One region of the Brevibacillus sp. M2.1A genome, then DNA from elsewhere that is predicted to be linked to it. Evidence: riboswitches for the same ligand, from Rfam matches in the RefSeq annotation. Region 1 holds a riboswitch; each other region holds the start of a gene.

Region 1 (3,277 bases):
CATCGTAGGGAAAAAAGCGATACTCGCTGAGCTCTCCCGCTTTGATGACCCAACTGCCCAGAGAGAGGTAATGGCGCAATTGCAGGGATGGCGTGAAGTCGTGGTAACGTACACAGAAAACTTTGGGTGGAAAAAGTTATTTCAAATGGTGCCCATTGCGGGTATTTTGTTCGGGGCGTATTTGAATCGCTCAACCGTACAGGATGTCGCCGAAGCGGGGATGATGCTGTACCGCAAACGGCGCATCCTGGAGCGGCTGCGCGATAGCGAAAAGAGTGGGGAGATTACAAAGACCACTCTTCAGCAGTAAGAGCGTAGATAAGATGGTCCTCCCATACGCCGTTAATTTGTAAATAGCGTAACGAAAGGCCTTCCTGGCGAAAACGGTTTTTTTCCAAGACACGAATGGAGGCTTGGTTGCGAGGCATTACAGCCGCTTGTACCCTGTGTAGCCCAGCATCCGTGAAAGCAAAGCGAAGGGCAAGATTTACGGCTAATGTCGTATAGCCTTTGCCATTGCACGCCTGATCCATGAAGTAACCAATCGTTGCATTTTGCCATGCGCCGCGTGCGACATTTGACAACGCAATACGTCCAATCATCTTTCCGGATTCCCGGGAGAATACGCCGAAAGCATAGGCCGTGCCACGTTCAAAATCATTCTGCGCTTGTGAAATCTGTTCTTGCTGTACTGGGAGGGTCAGAAATGAAGCGGGGCGGATCGGTTCAAATGGTTGGAGAAAGTCATGATTGCGCAGCCGAAGCTCTAGGAGCTCGGCTGCGTCTTGTTGGTGGAGAGGCCGTAAGAGAATCTCGTCCGTATGTAGTGTCATGAGATCAATCCTCCTGAAAAAGTTGGATTGATAGTATAGCATGTGCCAGACTATTTGGGAAACACCGATTATCCGAGCAATTCAGCAAACGATACCCCAAATGCTTTGCAAGTTTCCACTTCTTTTGCAGTAGGAGAAAGCTCGATTTTCAATCCTTCCATTGGTGTTTCTGCTCCCCGTTCGCTCGCCTTTTTCAGCAAAATATCAACTGCTGCACCGACATGCTCATAAGCGGAGTCGCAAGAGCCAAAAGCAACAACCTTTTTCCCGCTAAGGTCAATATCGTCCATTTCCTCATAAAAATCCATGCATTCATCTGGGAGTTCGCCGTCGCCCCATGTGTAGGCGCCAAGCAAGATTCCGTCGTAAGCCTCGAGTTCTTTTGCGTTTGCATCCATCACTTCTTTTATCTCCAGCTCAGCACCAGTGGAACGAATACCTTCTGCAATTGCTTCAGCAATTTCCTGTGTATTCCCTGTCATGCTCGCGTAAACCATCAAAATGCTCATAAAACGTAAACCCTCCAATTGGATAATGAGTATCATTCTCAATAAATAAAATAATGAAAATGAGAATCGTTGTCAATAATTTTTTTCTTATTGCCACGTTTCATTGATTTTGGTAGAGTTAAATAAAATTATAATAATGTACTCTAAATAGAGGTGCGCCGAAGAAGAGTAAGTCTTTTCGCAATCTGCCAGGGGGCAGGAGAAGGAAGAAAGGCTAAAGCGCCGAAGCTTATGCTATGCCCCTACGTAGCACAGGCTGGGGTGTCTCATGAAAAATGAACATCCTGTCACAAGGGACCTTACGTCTTTTTGTGGAGCGCTATTTATGATTTGCTTATGTAGCATCAAGAGCAATGAGATAGCGAATGCACTCATTGCTTTTTTTGATTTACCATGCTGTTATTTTGAGGAGGATGTAACAATGAATATGATGGATGCCAACGAAATTATCGCGTTTATCCAAAAAAGCGAAAAGAAAACACCCGTGAAAGTATATGTGAAAGGGAACCTGGAGGGAATCGACTTCGGTGCGAGCTCCAAAGCGTTCATTACTGGTCCTACTGGTGTTGTTTTTGGTGAGTGGAAAGAGATTGAGCCAGTGCTCGCTGCTAACGCAGACAAAATTGAAGATTATGTAGTAGAGAGTGACCGTCGCAACTCCGCCATTCCATTGCTGGATACAAAAGGGATTCAAGCGCGTATTGAGCCAGGCGCAATTATCCGTGACCAAGTGACAATTGGTAACAACGCGGTCATTATGATGGGTGCTTCCATTAACATCGGTGCAGTTATCGGTGAAGGTACAATGATCGACATGAATGTTGTAGTAGGTGGACGTGGAACTATCGGGAAAAACTGCCACATCGGTGCGGGATCGGTTATCGCGGGCGTTATCGAGCCGCCGTCTGCACAGCCAGTTGTTGTCGAAGATGATGTTGTCATCGGAGCAAATGCAGTCATTCTGGAAGGTGTACGCGTAGGAAAAGGTGCTGTCGTTGCAGCAGGTGCTGTCGTCATTGAAGATGTACCTCCATACGTAGTAGTTGCGGGAACGCCTGCACGTGTGATCAAGCAAATTGATGAAAAAACTCGTTCCAAGACAGAGATCAAGCAGGAGCTACGTCAGCTGTAAGGGAGAGAGTGCACATGGACTGGCGTTCGCTCGATGAACAATATATCGTCTCCTCTTACAAAAGACTTCCGATTGCCATAGACAAAGGCGAAGGAAATTACTTGTACGATACGAACGGGAAGAGTTATCTCGACTTGTTTACCGGACTCGCGGTAAACGTTTTGGGGCATTCTCATCCGCGCATTGTACAGGCTCTGCGTGAGCAGGGAGAGCGCTTCTTGCATATTTCCAATGTATTTTTAAACAAGCCGGCTATTCGTTTAGCCGAGCGTTTGGTTGCGAACAGCATCAGCGGTAAGGTGTTTTTCACCAACTCTGGTGCAGAGGCCACAGAGTCTGCCATCAAGCTGATTCACAAATGGACAAAAAACGAGGGAGCTGGTCGTGAAGGCATCGTTGTCTTGCGCAACAGCTTTCATGGGCGAACACTCGGAGCAGTGCGTCTGACGAGGCAGGCTCACGTCTATCAAGACTTTCCTCAGCCAGCTTTTCCTGTTTATGAATTGGATGTGGAGGACACGGCAGGATTGCGAGCGATTTGCCAGGAAGCAAGACCCGCTGCGGTCCTCATGGAGCCAGTATTGGGTTCTGGCGGTGTCGTACCGTTATCCGAAGCGTTCTTGCGAGAGGTAGCTGCGATCTGTGAGCAAGAAGGTATGCTCTTTGTCATGGACGAGATCCAGACAGGAATGGGCAGAACAGGAAAGCTCTTTGCTTATGAGCATGCAGGCGTAACGCCAGACCTTATCCTTTTTGCCAAAGGTATAGGGGGAGGGCTTCCCCTCGGCGGTGTCATCGCTGGT
Region 2 (3,277 bases), 2.8 Mb from region 1:
GGCTTTCATCATAAAACACCCAGCGGCAATCCTCGTTGTCACATATTTTGATTCGCTCAAGATGCTGTGGGGCAAGCAACTCCGCGAAAGAAGCAGCAATTTGTGCCATCACGAGCGGCCAGCCCTCTGTTGAGCTAGATTGCTTTTGCCTGTAGCCGCCCTCCTCCTCTACAAACAACACCTGCCTATGAAATGGGGCGAGGGCCAATACTTTGTTCAATTCCACAAGGTCCTCCTCTTGGAATCGGTCCCCATGCACAACGGTTTCCAGCATACGTCTCAAACGTTCGCGCAACTGCAAAAGAGACGCGGCATACTCCTCATCCATAGGTAGCGGAGCGGTTAGCTTGTATGTTTGCAAAAAGGATGACAGCCATTCCTGGTTCTCCAGACGATTTTCCCAACGACCAGAACCGCGCCAATCCCTCCAATCACTATTTAAAAAATCGATACAAAGCCAGTCCATGGCATCATCTCTCCTGACGAAACCCTTCATTTTTCTCTCTTGTATGACCATACAGGATATGGTAATCTCTATTTGTAACCACCGTAATTAAATTAACTGGTTACACACTCATTTCTTACTGTTATTATAGCGTTTCATCAATCTGTTTCACAGACGAGGAGGAAGCGTATGAATCGGAAGGAATTGCTTTTGCACGGATGGGAATGTGCGTATGACAAGGAAGACTGGTATCCCCCCTTAAAAGAAGTGCTTTCCGGAGTATCAGCAGCGGAGGCTAGCTGGCGCCCTGTAGGAGAAGCAGCTAACACAATCTGGGAAAACGTCAGTCATCTTCTGTATTACAAAGAACGTCTGTTGCATCGTCTTTTGGACACCGAATTTCATGGCTCTGCCGAGACGAACGATGATACCTTCACCCCATCCGGCGGTCCTGATGACGAAGAAGCTTGGCAAGCTACCCTTTTGCGAATGGAAAGCGTCCATCGCAACATTCATGAACAGCTTTCCTTGCTGACGGATGAAGAGTTAAACCAGAAGGCTACCTATACACCGATTTACCAAAACGTCATGAGTCTTGTCTTGCATGATGCGTTTCATACGGGACAAATTGTCCAAATTCGCAAGCTGCAAGGCTCTTGGCCTGCCAGACGCTCATTTGAATAACAAAATTTCACATTGATTAATCCCGAACAATCCTTTATATTTGATGAATCACATAATTTCATACATGTTATCCTCATCTTTCACGGTGAGGATAGAGGTCGCGGCTTTTATATCATCCTGTACGAGATTCAGAGAAAATCAATGACTCCAGGTAAGGAAAATCCGCCGAAACTCATATCGCGTCTCTGTGCGATTGGGTTGGGGCTGTACTCGAAAGGGGCAGAACTGTCACGTTTGCATGCCAAGCAAACGTGGTGAGCTATCTTCAGTGAAGGCTTGGTGGGGATTGGATGATACCGCCCTATGCCATTTTTTGGCTATGGCGGTTTTTTAATTTCCGACCTTCCTTCTCAAAAATCAAGAAAGGTCGTGCAAGCAGCTTATGTCACAAAATCAATTGCAACGTGGTTTAAAAGCCCGACACCTGACGATGATCGCCATTGGCGGGTCGATTGGGACGGGATTGTTTCTCGCGAGCGGAGGCTCGATTCATTCCGCCGGGCCAGGTGGAGCGTTAGTCGCCTATCTCGCCATTAGTATCATGGTTTACTTTTTAATGACTAGCTTGGGGGAAATGGCCGCCTTCATGCCTGTTTCCGGTTCATTTTCGACGTATGCCACACGGTTCGTCGATCCATCTCTCGGCTTTGCTCTCGGTTGGAACTACTGGTACAACTGGGCCATTACCATTGCCGTCGAGCTGTCAGCTTCCGCACTCATTATGAAATATTGGTTCCCGGATACCCCAGCGATAGTGTGGAGCGCTTTGTTCCTCGGATTGCTGTTCGCCTTGAATCTCCTGTCTGTGAAAGCCTATGGAGAATCTGAATATTGGTTCGCCTTGATTAAAGTAATAACGGTTATCATCTTTATTATTGTCGGTGTGTTGATGATTTTTGGCATTATGGGCGGTCAAGCAGTTGGCTTCCAAAACTTCACCAAAGGCGACGCGCCATTCAATGGCGGCTTCATGGCCCTGCTCGGTGTCTTTATGATTGCCGGATTCTCTTTCCAAGGGACGGAGCTGGTTGGTGTCGCAGCTGGAGAGAGCGAAGACCCCGCCCGCAACATTCCGAAGGCCATCCGTCAAATTTTTTGGCGCATCCTGCTCTTCTACATCCTCGCTATTTTGATCATCGGGTTGTTGGTTCCATACGATAATCCAAATCTGATCAGTGGCGACCTGACGGATATTGCGATCAGTCCGTTTACGATTGTATTTGAAAATGCCGGATTTGCTTTTGCAGCATCCGTCATGAATGCCGTTATTCTCACGTCTGTATTGTCTGCTGGTAACTCTGGCATGTACGCATCTACACGCATGCTGTGGAACTTGGCGAAGGAAGGAAAAGCACCAAAATGGTTCGCAAAAGTAACAAGTAATGGCGTACCTATCAATGCCTTGATCTTGACTGCGCTCATCGGCGCCCTTGCTTTTCTGTCCTCTCTGTTTGGGGAAGGCGAAGTGTACGTATGGCTTTTGAATGCGTCTGGTATGTCAGGCTTCATCGCTTGGCTGGGAATTGCCATTAGTCACTACCGTTTCCGCAAAGCGTTTATCGCTCAGGGCCGTGACTTAAGCGAATTGCCTTATCGGGCAAAGTGGTTCCCGTTTGGACCGATTTTTGCCTTCATCATTTGCTGTATCGTTATTTTGGGGCAAAATTACTCCGCATTCTTGGGTGGAACGATCGACTGGTATGGCGTCGCGGTCTCTTACATTGGTTTGCCTCTGTTCTTAATCATTTGGCTCGCTTATAAAGTCACGCAAAAGACAAAGCTCGTCCCTCTTGAACAAGTTGACTTCAGCATGGATGAATACACGAAATAATCGAAGAAAAAATACGGACTTCCGTTATCTGAACGGGAGTCCTTTTTCATGCTAAACAGTATATTAATAATTGCCCGAAAAGAGCCGATAGTATAGAAAAGAAGCAATAGAGATCCGTTTCCTTCCGTTCTCGCAACTCATACTAGTCATCTGATAAAAGGTAACCATGATCTCCTGCCTTCACGACTGAACATGAATCCATGTGAGGAGAGTAGAACATGCACATCCAATCGAATAACCGCTACCTACCCCCCCAGCTATCCACTAACCAACTTGCACCCCAAATGGTGACAGGAACTCGTTTAGAATTGCCCAGA
Region 3 (3,277 bases), 2.3 Mb from region 1:
CGACTTCCTTTCCATACTATGGCAGCGAAACCGAAGACTTCATGTCTTATGTGAGCCAGTTCTACTACGATAAGCAAAATGCGCTGCCGAAAGAAATTTTGCTCCCGCAAGAGAGTGAACCAGAGCTTTTGAGTGAATGGCTGGGCATCAAAGTCCATGCGCCGAAAAGAGGCAAAAAGCATGAGCTCGTGAAGATGGCTTCCGAGAACGCCCGCATTGCTTTGCAGGAGAAGTTCGCCCTGATGTCTAAAGACGATGCTCGGACGGTCCAAGCGGTGCATAATCTTGGTCACATTTTAGGGATTCCGGTTCCTCATCGAATTGAAGCGTTTGACAACTCCAACATTCAAGGAACAGAGCCTGTGTCTGCGATGATTGTCTTTACAGACGGGCGCCCTGACAAAAAGGAATACCGCAAATTCAAGATCAAAACCGTCGAAGGACCAGATGATTACGGCTCCATGCGAGAAGTCGTTCGGCGACGTTATTCTCGCTTGCTAAAAGAAAACCAGCCAATGCCCGACCTGATTGTGATTGATGGTGGAAAAGGCCAAATCAGTGCGGCTATGGACGTTCTGGAAAACGAGCTCGGTCTTTATATTCCTGTCTGTGGACTCGCGAAAGACGAGAAGCACCGTACTGCTCAGCTCATGTACGGAGATCCGCCAGAGCCTGTGAATCTTAGACGTGACAGCTATGAGTTTTATTTGTTGCAGCGCATCCAAGACGAGGTCCACCGTTTTGTTATTACGTTCCATAGACAATCCCGGACCAAAACGATGCTCTCGTCGCAATTGGATGAGATCCCGGGTATCGGTGAAAAGCGGCGCAAGCTGTTGTTCTCTCATTTTGGCTCTTTGAAGAAAATGCGCGAGGCGACCGTCGAAGACTTCCGCCAATTAGGGATCGGCGACAAGCTGGCAAAAGAAATCATCGGGCATCTGCGCAAGCTCGACACTTAGCAAATGTAACTTTTGGAGTAACCTTTAAAAAGGAATTGATCCATTTTTAGACTCATGATATAATCCGATTCAAACAGAATAGTTAGCCTCACTTCCATTATGGAGTGAGGTAGAGGCGCGAAAACCAAGAGTACCACCCTGAGATCGGGTATCTGTGAAGGGGACGGGAAAGGGGAATTCGCCGAAGTGTGGAGGGAAACCCGCTTTTCTCCATGCTGGGTCTGCGTTGAACAAATGCAGGACTGTCATCTGCACAATGACCAATTGTCAGATGGAGAGCTATCTCACGGTGTGTCAATGTGAGTTTTGATGGTGATGACTGTCAATCTTCGTTGTCCGCGTGTATTGGGAGGGAGGAACCGGTATGTCGAAACAGTAGGCAGCGGCAGGTCTTATTCCTTGTCGGTGCCTTTTTTGTAAAATAAAAATGCAAGACTTTTCCTTATAGAGAAAATAGTGAAAAACCATACGATACGAGATAAATACCAACATTGGATATGAGAAAAAGGGAGAGAAGCCGCATGGGGTTGATCGTGCAGAAATACGGAGGCACCTCTGTAGGTACCATTGAGCGAATTTTACGAGTTGCGGATCGAATTATCAGCTACAAAGAGGAAGGACATGATGTGGTAGTCGTTGTCTCTGCGATGGGGAAATCTACTGACGTATTGGTAGACATGGCCAAGCAGATTAGCGCATACCCATCCGAGCGTGAAATGGATATGCTGCTGACCACGGGGGAGCAAGTATCGATCGCGCTTTTGTCGATGGCCTTGCATACAAAAGGCTACGACGCTATTTCTCTTACGGGCTGGCAAGCTGGAATCACCACGGAGGCGATTCACGGAAGAGCGCGGATCAAGCAGATTGATCCCGAGCGGATTCAATCCGAGCTCGGACGCGGTCGTGTGGTCATCGTGGCAGGATTCCAAGGGATCAGTGACGAAGGTGAAATTACGACGCTCGGCCGCGGTGGATCGGATACATCTGCGGTTACACTTGCAGCGAGCTTGAACGCTGAGAAATGCGAAATCTTTACAGACGTGTCCGGGGTGTATACAGCTGATCCACGAATGGTTCCAGCTGCGAGCAAGCTGGATACGATCTCGTATGATGAGATGCTGGAGCTGGCGAACCTCGGTGCAGGGGTTCTTCATCCTAGGTCAGTAGAGGCTGCGAAAAAATACAAGGTAAGGCTGGTCGTCCGCTCCAGCTTTACTGCCGAAGATGGTACGTACGTTGAGGAGGTTGCCAACATGGAAACAGGTAGAGTAGTAAGTGGAGTTGCACATGATGAAGATGTAGCCAAAATCACGGTTGTCGGCATGCCTGCCAAGGTCGGGACGCTCTCCCGTCTGTTCAATACGCTGGCAGACAACCAGGTGAACGTCGATATTATTATCCAAAGCTCTTATGATGCGACTGTTACGAATATTTCTTTTACAGTTGCAGCGGATGACCTGAAAAAAGCACTGGATACGCTGGACAGAAACAAAAACGAGCTTGGTTTTGAAAAAGTCGATTTCGAGGAAAGCTTGACCAAAGTATCCATTGTTGGCTCCGGAATGATCAACAATCCAGGGGTTGCTGCCGAAATGTTCCGCGTTCTGGCAGAAAAAGAAATTTCTATTAAAATGGTATCTACATCTGATATCAAGGTTTCTTGCGTCATTCCAGCAGCCTTGACGGAGCTGGCTGTTCGCAGTCTGCATTCGGCCTATGGTCTGGATGTTGAGGAAACCGCAGTCGTGCACGGCGTATAAAAAATGGATGCTCCCTCTCCCTTCCTTATAGGTAGAGGGGGCATTTTGTTCATGACGCCACTTGTACGGAGATACGTATGTCAGAAGAGCTTTCCATTTCGATTTTGCTAAACGTTTCTCTTTCTTTCCATTGCTCAATCATACCAGCGATGATCCCGGCTTCAAAGGAAAGACTGCATCCTAGTCTTTCTATAGACTGATAGCTAAAAATGGAATGAGTGAGTGAATAGACGATCGTTTGTTTGGTCTCCTCCACGACGTCTAGCTGGCCTAATCCGAGCCGAATAAAAGGCATAATCGGACCTGTTGCAGATTGAATGGGGATTTGGCGGCCCATATTTTTTCCTATCCAATAGAGAATATGGTTTTCACTATCGCCTAGCAGGGTACTAGTCAGCGTTTCGCGTAGAAGATGATAGCCAAGGTAGGGCATATTCATTCTTTCCGCATAGGGAATGGTCTCTGGCGGCAACAGTGCTGCAAGCTGATCCTTCTCTTTCATATGTGCTTCCCTCCTGTCTGTACTAGATTATGAGAAGGGACTCGCATTCA

Evidence for each region. Region 1 has a riboswitch for lysine ahead of dapD (2,3,4,5-tetrahydropyridine-2,6-dicarboxylate N-acetyltransferase). Riboswitches for the same ligand answer to the same signal wherever they lie in the genome.
Region 2: it holds a riboswitch for lysine, as region 1 does, so the genes downstream of both, HP567_RS08680 (amino acid permease) here and dapD (2,3,4,5-tetrahydropyridine-2,6-dicarboxylate N-acetyltransferase) in region 1, are expected to answer to the same signal.
Region 3: it holds a riboswitch for lysine, as region 1 does, so the genes downstream of both, HP567_RS11385 (aspartate kinase) here and dapD (2,3,4,5-tetrahydropyridine-2,6-dicarboxylate N-acetyltransferase) in region 1, are expected to answer to the same signal.

The regions. Positions count from the first base shown of each region.
Region 1 is NZ_JABSUY020000001.1:4,589,237-4,592,513, reverse strand. It holds gene HP567_RS22075 (EcsC family protein) at 1-310, shown strand, start outside; gene HP567_RS22070 (GNAT family N-acetyltransferase) at 285-833, opposite strand; gene HP567_RS22065 (flavodoxin) at 902-1,342, opposite strand; lysine riboswitch at 1,483-1,672, shown strand; gene dapD (2,3,4,5-tetrahydropyridine-2,6-dicarboxylate N-acetyltransferase) at 1,764-2,474, shown strand; gene HP567_RS22055 (aspartate aminotransferase family protein) at 2,489-3,277, shown strand, end outside.
Region 2 is NZ_JABSUY020000001.1:1,753,496-1,756,772, reverse strand. It holds gene HP567_RS08690 (CGNR zinc finger domain-containing protein) at 1-466, opposite strand, end outside; gene HP567_RS08685 (DinB family protein) at 635-1,129, shown strand; lysine riboswitch at 1,214-1,399, shown strand; gene HP567_RS08680 (amino acid permease) at 1,512-2,960, shown strand; gene HP567_RS08675 (hypothetical protein) at 3,179-3,277, shown strand, end outside.
Region 3 is NZ_JABSUY020000001.1:2,320,551-2,323,827, forward strand. It holds gene uvrC (excinuclease ABC subunit UvrC) at 1-962, shown strand, start outside; lysine riboswitch at 1,065-1,252, shown strand; gene HP567_RS11385 (aspartate kinase) at 1,484-2,725, shown strand; gene HP567_RS11390 (YslB family protein) at 2,775-3,227, opposite strand.